Regions from separate parts of the Micromonospora sp. RL09-050-HVF-A genome, predicted to be linked through region 2. Evidence: riboswitches for the same ligand, from Rfam matches in the RefSeq annotation. Region 2 holds a riboswitch; the other holds the start of a gene.
The links. A riboswitch is a leader RNA that binds a small molecule or an ion and turns the genes downstream of it on or off. The one in region 2 is predicted to bind ZMP and ZTP.
Positions count from the first base shown of each region.

Region 1: linked by a shared signal. The riboswitch ahead of J7462_RS05600 (glycine hydroxymethyltransferase) and the one ahead of J7462_RS04425 (bifunctional 5,10-methylenetetrahydrofolate dehydrogenase/5,10-methenyltetrahydrofolate cyclohydrolase) in region 2 are both predicted to bind ZMP and ZTP.

Region 1 covers NZ_JAGKQP010000002.1:1,194,769-1,199,171, reverse strand. The annotation lists gene J7462_RS05610 (PLP-dependent aminotransferase family protein) at 1-215, shown strand, start outside; gene J7462_RS05605 (hypothetical protein) at 331-582, shown strand; gene J7462_RS05600 (glycine hydroxymethyltransferase) at 932-2,368, opposite strand; ZMP/ZTP riboswitch at 2,387-2,476, opposite strand; gene J7462_RS05595 (metallophosphoesterase) at 2,658-3,527, shown strand; gene J7462_RS05590 (SDR family NAD(P)-dependent oxidoreductase) at 3,537-4,352, opposite strand.
Region 2 covers NZ_JAGKQP010000002.1:943,653-948,055, reverse strand. The annotation lists gene J7462_RS04435 (TSUP family transporter) at 1-5, opposite strand, end outside; partial or broken gene J7462_RS04430 (endonuclease/exonuclease/phosphatase family protein) at 195-973, shown strand; partial or broken gene J7462_RS04425 (bifunctional 5,10-methylenetetrahydrofolate dehydrogenase/5,10-methenyltetrahydrofolate cyclohydrolase) at 985-1,880, opposite strand; ZMP/ZTP riboswitch at 1,894-1,975, opposite strand; gene J7462_RS04420 (hypothetical protein) at 2,069-2,998, opposite strand; gene J7462_RS04415 (PLP-dependent aminotransferase family protein) at 3,074-4,399, opposite strand.

The sequences.
Region 1 (4,403 bases), 250 kb from region 2:
TGGTCACCGTGCCGTTCCCGGTCGACGACGCGCTGCTGCGGCGCTCCGCGCAGCGGTACGGTGTGCTCTGGACGCCGATGGCGCACTTCTACGACGACGGCCGCCCGGTCGACGCGCTGCGACTGTCGGTCAGCGCCGTCACCCCGGAGCAGATCGACCTCGGGCTGGACCGGTTGGCCGCCCTGATCACCGACGAACTGACCGGCCTCCGCTGACCGCGCGGTTGCCGTGCTCCGGCCGACCCGGTCACCGCGCCGACCGGCACCGCGTGTCATCGAACCGCCACCTCCCGTGCTGTGCGACGGATGGGCCGGTGGCCATAATGGACGCATGATCGCTTGGGAGTACGCCCTGTTGGTCCGCCGCTACCAGGGGCAGGGACGCCAGTTCCACGTCTCGTTCGTCTGGTACGGCCCGGACGGCTCACGCACCGACGTCACGGCCTACGGCGACACCGCCATCGCCCACCTCAACCGGGTCGGTCGGGAGGGCTGGGAGTTGGTCTCCGCCGCCGAGGACGTCAACAACATCCAGGGCAGCACCGAAGTCCACCGCTACCACCTCAAGCGCCCCCTCCCCTGACCCCCACCCCTGCCCGCCCGTCCCCGCCCCGATCTCTCCCCGCCCCGCCCCCGCCCCGCCCCCGCCTCCGCCCCCGGTCTCCCGGTTGATCAAGAGGTTTTGGTCACCAGAACCACCTTTCCTGACCTAAACCTCTTGATCACCCCAGCAGCCCAACCCGGCCTCACCCCATCCTCCGGCTGTCCCTGGTCGGGGTCGGCACGGTGGTGGGGCCGGCACGGTGGTGAGGGTCGGTGATCAAGAGGTTTGGGTCACTGATGAGGGCTTTCGTGACCTAAACCTCTTGATCACCGGGAGGGAGCGGGGCGGGGCGGGGTGCCGGAATGGCGGGGCCGGGCCGGGCTTACAGTCAGCCCAGGTTGATGGTGGGGTAGAGGGGGTGGGCGGCGAGGAGGTCGGTGGCCTGCTTGCTGATCTTGTCGGCGACCGCCGGGTCGAGGACGTACTTGGCCTTGGACGGGGTGCCGTCGGCGTTGGCGCCCGGCGTGGTCTGGCTGAGCACGGTGTGGATCAGCTCGGCGGTGACGTCCATCTCGGCGGTGCCCAGACCCCGGGTGGTCAGCGCCGGGGTGCCGATCCGGATGCCGGAGGTGTACCAGGCGCCGTTGCGGTCCTGCGGGACGGCGTTGCGGTTGGTCACGATGCCCGAGTCGAGCAGCGCCTGCTCGGCCTGCCGGCCGGTGAGACCGTAGCCGGATACGTCGAGCAGCACCAGGTGGTTGTCGGTGCCGCCGGTGACCAGGGTGGTGCCCCGGCGCAGCAGCCCTTCGGCGAGGGCCTGGGCGTTGTCGACGATCCGCTGGGCGTAGTCGGCGAAGTCGGGCCGGCGTGCCTCGGCCAGCGCGACCGCCTTGGCCGCCATCACGTGCGGCAGCGGACCGCCGAGCACCATCGGGCAGCCCCGGTCGACCTGGTCGGCCAGCTCCGGGCCGCAGAGCACCATGCCGCCGCGCGGCCCGCGCAGCGACTTGTGGGTGGTGGTGGTGACGATGTGCGCGTGCGGCACCGGGTCGAAGTCGCCGGTGAAGACCTTGCCGGCGACCAGGCCGGCGAAGTGCGCCATGTCGACCATGAAGGTGGCCCCGACCGAGTCGGCGATCTCCCGCATGATCCGGAAGTTCACCTTCCGGGGGTACGCCGAGTAGCCGGCGACCAGGATCAGCGGCTTGAACTCCCGGGCGGCCTCGGCGACCCGGTCATAGTCGATCAGGCCGGTGGCCGGGTCGGTGCCGTAGCTGCGCTGGTCGAACATTTTGCCGGAGATGTTGGGTCGGAAACCGTGGGTGAGGTGCCCGCCGGCGTCCAGCGACATGCCCAGCATCCGCTGGTTGCCCAGCTCGCGGCGCAGCGCGAACCAGTCCGCCTCGGTCAGGTCGTTGACCTGGCGTACCTGGGCCTTCTTGAGGGCGGGGGACTCGACCCGGTCGGCCAGGATCGCCCAGAAGGCGACCAGGTTGGCGTCGATGCCGGAGTGCGGCTGCACGTAGGCGTGGGAGGCCCCGAACAGCGCCTTGGCGTGTTCGGCGGCGAGCGCTTCGACGGTGTCGACGTTCTGGCAGCCGGCGTAGAAGCGACGGCCGACGGTGCCCTCGGCGTACTTGTCGCTGAACCAGTTGCCCATGGTGAGCAGGGTCGCCGGGGAGGCGTAGTTCTCGCTGGCGATCAGCTTCAGCGACTCACGCTGGTCGGTCAGCTCCGCGCCGATCGCGTCGGCCACCCGGGGTTCGACCGCCCGGATCACCTCGAGCGCGCTGAGGAAAGCGGTGGATTCGGCGTTGCGCGACATGCGACCTCCAGGTGACGTGCGGAAGGCCCAGGCGCTCGGCGTGCGTCCTCATGACGGGGCCGCTTCCCGATGGTGCTCCATCCCCACGCGCCAGTCACGGCCCACCGATGATCCTACCGGGTGCCGTTCGGGCTGCCCGTGCGTACCTGCCGGTGCCGGGCAGCCGGCCGGGTTCTCCGATCGTGCGGAGCTCCGGTGCCCCGGTACCGGCTCGGTCGGCCGGCCACCGCCGTTGCGGTGGCCGTTGCGGTGGCCCCACGCCGGGCGGTCGGCTGCGTACGATCGGCGGATGCTGGGGGAGGACACCGAGGGCAGTCTGGTCGCGATCAGCGATCTGCACATCGGGTACGCGGAGAATCGTGCCCTGGTCGAGGCGCTGCGGCCCACCTCGCCACGGGACTGGCTGATCGTCGCCGGTGACGTGGCGGACACCGTGGCCGACATCGAGTGGGCGCTCGGCACGCTCGCCGAACGCTTCGACACCGTCATCTGGGCACCCGGCAACCACGAGCTGTGGACCCCGCCGGCCGACCCGGTGACCCTGCGCGGGGTGGACCGCTACGACCTGCTGGTGCGACGGTGCCGGGAGTTGGGTGTGGTCACCCCGGAGGACGACTACCGGGTGTGGCGGGGGCCGGGCGGTCCGGCGCTGGTCGCCCCGCTGTTCCTGCTCTACGACTACAGCTGGCGACCGCCGGGGTTCGACACCCGGGAGGCCGCGCTGGCCGAGGCGTACCGGACGGGGATCGTCTGCACCGACGAGTTCCTGCTGCATCCCGACCCGTATCCGAGCCGGCAGGAGTGGTGTGCGGCCCGGCTGGAGGAGACCGCCCGCCGGTTGGCGGCCCGGGACCCGGAGCTGCCCACCGTGCTGGTCAACCACTGGCCGTTGGACCGCCACCCGACCGAGGTGCTGCGCTATCCGATCTTTGCCCAGTGGTGCGGGACGGAGGCCACCGCCGACTGGCACCGCCGGTTCGCCGCCACCACGGTGGTCTACGGGCACCTGCACATTCCGCGTACCACCTGGAAGGACGGGGTGCGGTTCGAGGAGGTCTCGGTGGGTTATCCCCGGGAGTGGCGGCAGCGCAGTGTGGCCCCCGGCCGGGTACGGCAGATCCTGCCCGCGCCGACGGGCGCACCGGTGACCCTCTGGTGAACCACCGGCTCAGCCGGCGTCGAGGCGGGTGACCAGCGAGTCGGTCATCGTGCCGAGGCGGCGGGCGGCGGCCGGGTCGAGCGTCGTGGTCGACAGCGGAACGGGTCTGCCCCGGTCGTTGGCGGTCAGGGCATCCGACGGTGGGTTGTCGATCCACGCCACGACGGGGCGGATCGACTTCCCGACCGGCCTTGCGACGACCGACGCCGCCCGGATCACCCCACGGATCGCCGCCGGCATGGTGGACAGGTCGCCGCTGCGGGTGAAGCCGGGGTGGTAGAGCACATACCGTGCCCGCGAGCCGGACCGCGCCGCGAAGTCCACCCCGAGCAGGTCGTTCGCCCGGCCGGCCTGCAACTGTGCGTCGACCATGCCGTACTTCCGGGTGAGCTGGAGGTCGTCCCAGTGGATCGATCCCCGGGTGATGCCGACCCCCGCGACGTTGACGATCACCGGCTGTTCGGCGGCGTCCAGTTGGTCGCGTAGACCGTGACTGAGCAGGTAACGGCTCAGGTAGTAGAGCGCGAAGGTCTGCTCCAGGCCCTCGTCGGTGACCACCCGCCGGGGTACCGGCCGGTTGGCGAACAGTGCCAGGGCGTCCACCTTCGGCCACCGTCGCCTGATGGTGTCGACGACCCTGCGGGTCTCCGCCACCGAGCGCAGATCCGCCCGGAGGAAGTGCACCCGGCCGGAGAGCGCCCGCACGGCCTGCCCCTTCGCCGGGTTGCTGCCGATGGCGACGACCTCGTCGCCACGGCGGATCCGGGCTTCGAGCGTCGCCCGGCCCATGCCGTCGGTGCCGCCGCTGATGACCGTGACGCGCATGCCGCCCCTCCCTGCTGCTGCCGGCCGGTGGCCCCCGTCAGGCACCGGACG
Region 2 (4,403 bases):
GTCAACGACACAGGATCCACGGCCGGCCATTCTCCCCACCCCACCCGGCCACCCGCCCGCTCAAGTGGCCCACCTCACCGCCCACGTCGCCGCCGCAGCCACACCCCCACCACACCCAACGCCACGAACACCAACACCGAACAACACAACAACTTGATCATTCGGTAACTGTGCCACGGACGTAGGGTGCACAGGTGCGCCTGGCGACCTTCAACCTGCTACACGGCCGCTCCCTGACCGACGGGCTCGTCGACCCCGCCCGGCTCACCGCCGCCGTCCACGCCCTCGACGCCGACATCCTCGCCCTCCAGGAAGTCGACCGCGACCAGTCCCGCAGCGGCCACCACGACCTCACCACCCTCGCCGCCCAGGCCCTCGACGCCCCGAACACCGCTTCGCCGCCGCCGTCGTCGGCACCCCCGGCGAACACTTCCGCCCCCTACGCCACGACGACGACGGCCACGGCGAACCCTGCTACGGCATCGGCCTGATCAGCCGCCACCGGGTCCGCAGCTGGCACGTCACCCGCCTCAACCCCGCACCCGTCCGCTCACCCATCTACGTCCCCGGCCCCGGCGGCGGCCTCATCCTCCTGCGCGACGAACCCCGCGTCGTCCTCGCCGCCGTCCTCGACACCCCCCACGGCCCCCTCACCGTCGCCGCCACCCACCTGTCCTTCGTCCCCGGCTGGAACGCCCACCAACTCCGCCGCGCCGTCCGCGCCCTACGCGCCCTACCCGCCCCCCGCATCCTCCTCGGCGACCTCAACCTCCCCGCCGGCCCCGCCCGCCTCCTCACCGGCTGGCAACCCCTGGCCCGCCGCCCCACCTACCCCGCCACCGCACCCCGCGTGCAACTCGACCACATCCTCGCCGACCCCCACGACCGGCACCTCCTACCCCCCGTCACCGCCACCGACAACCCACGCTCCACCATCTCCGACCACCGCCCCCTCGTCGTCGACCTCGGCTGACCCACCACCGGTCACCCCCGACCCGCAGCCCGCTGCGCCGCCCGCAACGCATTACGGAACAGCATCGCCACCGTCGTCGGACCCACCCCACCCACCCGAGGCGTGATCGCCCCCGCCACCCGCGCACACGCCTCGTCCACATCCGGCAACAACCGGCGACCCGCATACCGCACCCCACCACCCACCACCACCGCACCCGGACGCACATGCTCCGGCCGCACGATCCCCGGCACCCCACCGCCGCCACCAGAATCTCCGCCCGCCGCGTGTACCGCGGCCAGTCCGCCACCCCCGTGTGCACCACCGTCACCGCCGCATTCGCCGTCGGCCGCTTCTGCGCCAACAACATCGCCAACGGACGACCCAACGTCGCACCCCGACCCAGCACCACCACCTCCCGCCCCGCCACCGGCACCCCGTGGAACGCCAACAACGCCTCGATCCCCGCCGGCGTACACGGCAACGGCCCCGGCAACCCCAACGCCAACCGGCCCATGTTCACCGGATGCATCCCGTCCACGTCGGAATCCGGATCCAACACCTCCAACGCCCGGTCGTAATCCAGATGCCCCGGAACCGGATGCTGCACCAACACCGCATGCACCCCGGCATCGTCGTTGAGATCCCGCAACACCCGATGCAGATCCGCCTGCGTCGCCGACCCCGGCAACCGCACATGCGGCGACGCGAAACCCAACTCCGCCGCCTGCCGGGACTTGATCCGGATATACCCGACACTCGCGTCGTCGTCACCGACCAGCACCGTCGCCAACGACGGCACCACCCCGACCGCCCGCAACGCCGCCACCCCCTCGGCGACCTCGGCGAGAATCCGCTCCGCCACCGGCCCACCCGGCAACAACCGGGCCGTACCAGACGTGGGGGAGGGGCAAGAGGAAACAGACATGGCGCACCTCGACCACGAAGGCCCAGGCGGTCGACCTCCGCGACGAGCTCCCCGATGGTTGACCCATCCCCGTGCCGCCAGTCGCATCCACCCCCACCATGCCACACCCCACCGCCCACCGGGCCCCGCCACCCCACACGCGCCGGGCCCGGCCGCCACACGACGACCGGGCCCCACTGACCGACCTGCTACGAGACCGTGATCTGCGCGACCCCACCAGCCGGATTGCTGATGATGCCGACCATCGACCGACGACACGACCCGATGACCGGATCGTTCGCACACCCCGGGGCGCTGTAGTCCACCGCCACCACCTGGATCCGGTGATTGGCCACCGTCGGCGAGTAGTTGAACGGCGAACCCACCGGACAGCTGCTGCCACTCCACTGCGAACCCAACAGACCCAGATCCGTCCAGACACCCCCGGCGTCCATGTCGTTGATCCAGATGCGCAGCGGCCGCCGGTCGTTGTGACAGTTGTACGTCAACAACGTCCGCACCCCCGTCGCCCCCGAATCCGGCGGCGTGACCATCGCATCACCCGACCAGATCAGGTTGACCCCCCACGGCCGGCTGCCATACACCACATAGTCGTTACGGCTGCGATTGAACAACGCCTGACCACCCGCCGTGGTGATCACGTTCCACTCGTAGACCGCAGTGGCCGACCAGACCAGGTCGATGCCCCAGCTCTGCGCACCCCACCGCAGGTAACCCCCGCCCGGAACCCGCAACGCCACCTTCGTGGTGTTCGTGATCGGCGCGTTCGTCGGCAGACCCTCCCCGTACACCTCCCACCGCGAATTCGGCCAGTCGGTCCAGTTCAGATTGATGCCGTAGTCGCGCTCCGCGTACCGCAGCGCCTTGAGACCATTGCTCTGGTTACGCATCGGGCCGTACCCACCACTCCACGTCGGCAGGCCCTCCCAGTCGACGACCGCACTCGGCGGCGTCGCCAACACACCCGACCCCGCCGACACCGGGACCGCTGACACACCCGACCCCGCCGACACCGGGACCGCTGACACACCCGACCCGGCCGACGCCGGCACCGCACCGGTCAACCCGGCGAGGACCACCGCCACCAGCAGGCAGAGCACTCTGTGAACACGGGACATGTCTCCTCCGAATCAGGACACCAGCACGGACACCCCTAACGGCGTTCCACCCCGTGCCACCCCGTTCCGGCCCCCTCAGTACGCCGCACCCACCTCCTCCGGCGCCCCCCGCGCAATCGCCGCCAGCAACGCCACACTGCCCCGCAACGTCTCCACATCCGGCGACGACGTCGACAACCGCACCGCATCCGGCACCGGCACCCCCACCACCGCATAGTCGGCCGCCGGACTGATCACCACCCGCTGCCGGGCCGCAGCCGACACGAACGCCCCCGTCGACCACCCACCCGGCAACCGCCACCACACGTGGTACGACCGAGGATCAGCACGCACGTCGAACCCGGCCAGCACCTCCGCCACCACCGCCTGCCGCAACCGCGCGTCCTGCTGCTTGAGCCGCACGATCCGCTGCGCCGTACCATCAGCCAACACCGCCGTCGCACACGCCAACGCCACACCCGGCACCCCCCACGTACCGGAACGCACCGCCGCCGCGACCCGCCCGGCCAACCCCGCCGGACACACCAGCAACCCCAGATTGAGCCCCGCACCCACCCGCTTGGACAAACTGTCCACCAGGATCGTCTGCTCCGGAGCATGCGCGGCCAACGGCAACTCCTCGTCGTGCAGAAACGAATTGATCCGATCCTCGATCGCGACCAGACCCAACCGCGCGAGCCGCCCACCCAACTCGATGCGCCGCGCCGCCGACATCGTCACCCCCAACGGGTTGTGCAACGTGGGCTGAAGGTAGACCGCCGCGAGCGGCGCCCGACGATGCGCCTGCTCCAACGCCGACGCACTCAACCCCTCCCCATCCATACCGATCGGCACCAACGTCACACCGTGCCGCGCCGCGATCGTCTTCACCACCGGATACGTCAACTCCTCCACCCCGAGCCGCTGCCCCGGCGCCACCAACGCCACCATGGCCGCCGCGATCGCCTGCCGCCCACTACCGGTGAACAACAACCGCTCAGAGTCCACCACCCACCCCGGCCGGGACAGGAAGGACGCACCGACCCGCCGCGACTCCCGCGACCCGGTCACCGGCACCGGATGCATCGCCGCCTCCAGGCCCGCCGGTGCCAACACCCGCCCCAACGCCCGCGCCACCATCGACGACTGCCCCGGCAACACCGGAAAGTTGGCCTCCAGATCGACCAGGTCCGCGTCCCCCGACCGCACCGAGAAATCCACCACGAACGTGCCCCGACCCACCGCCCCGGCCACCAGACCCCGCCGCGCGAGCTCCTGATAGACCCGGGCCGCCGTCGACACCGCCATCCCGTGACGCCGGGCGAACTCCCGCTGGGGCAGCAGCCGCTGCCCCGGCCGCATCCGCCCGGACCGGATATCAGCCGCCACCGCATCGGCCACCAGCCGGAAATCGTCCCGCACCGTC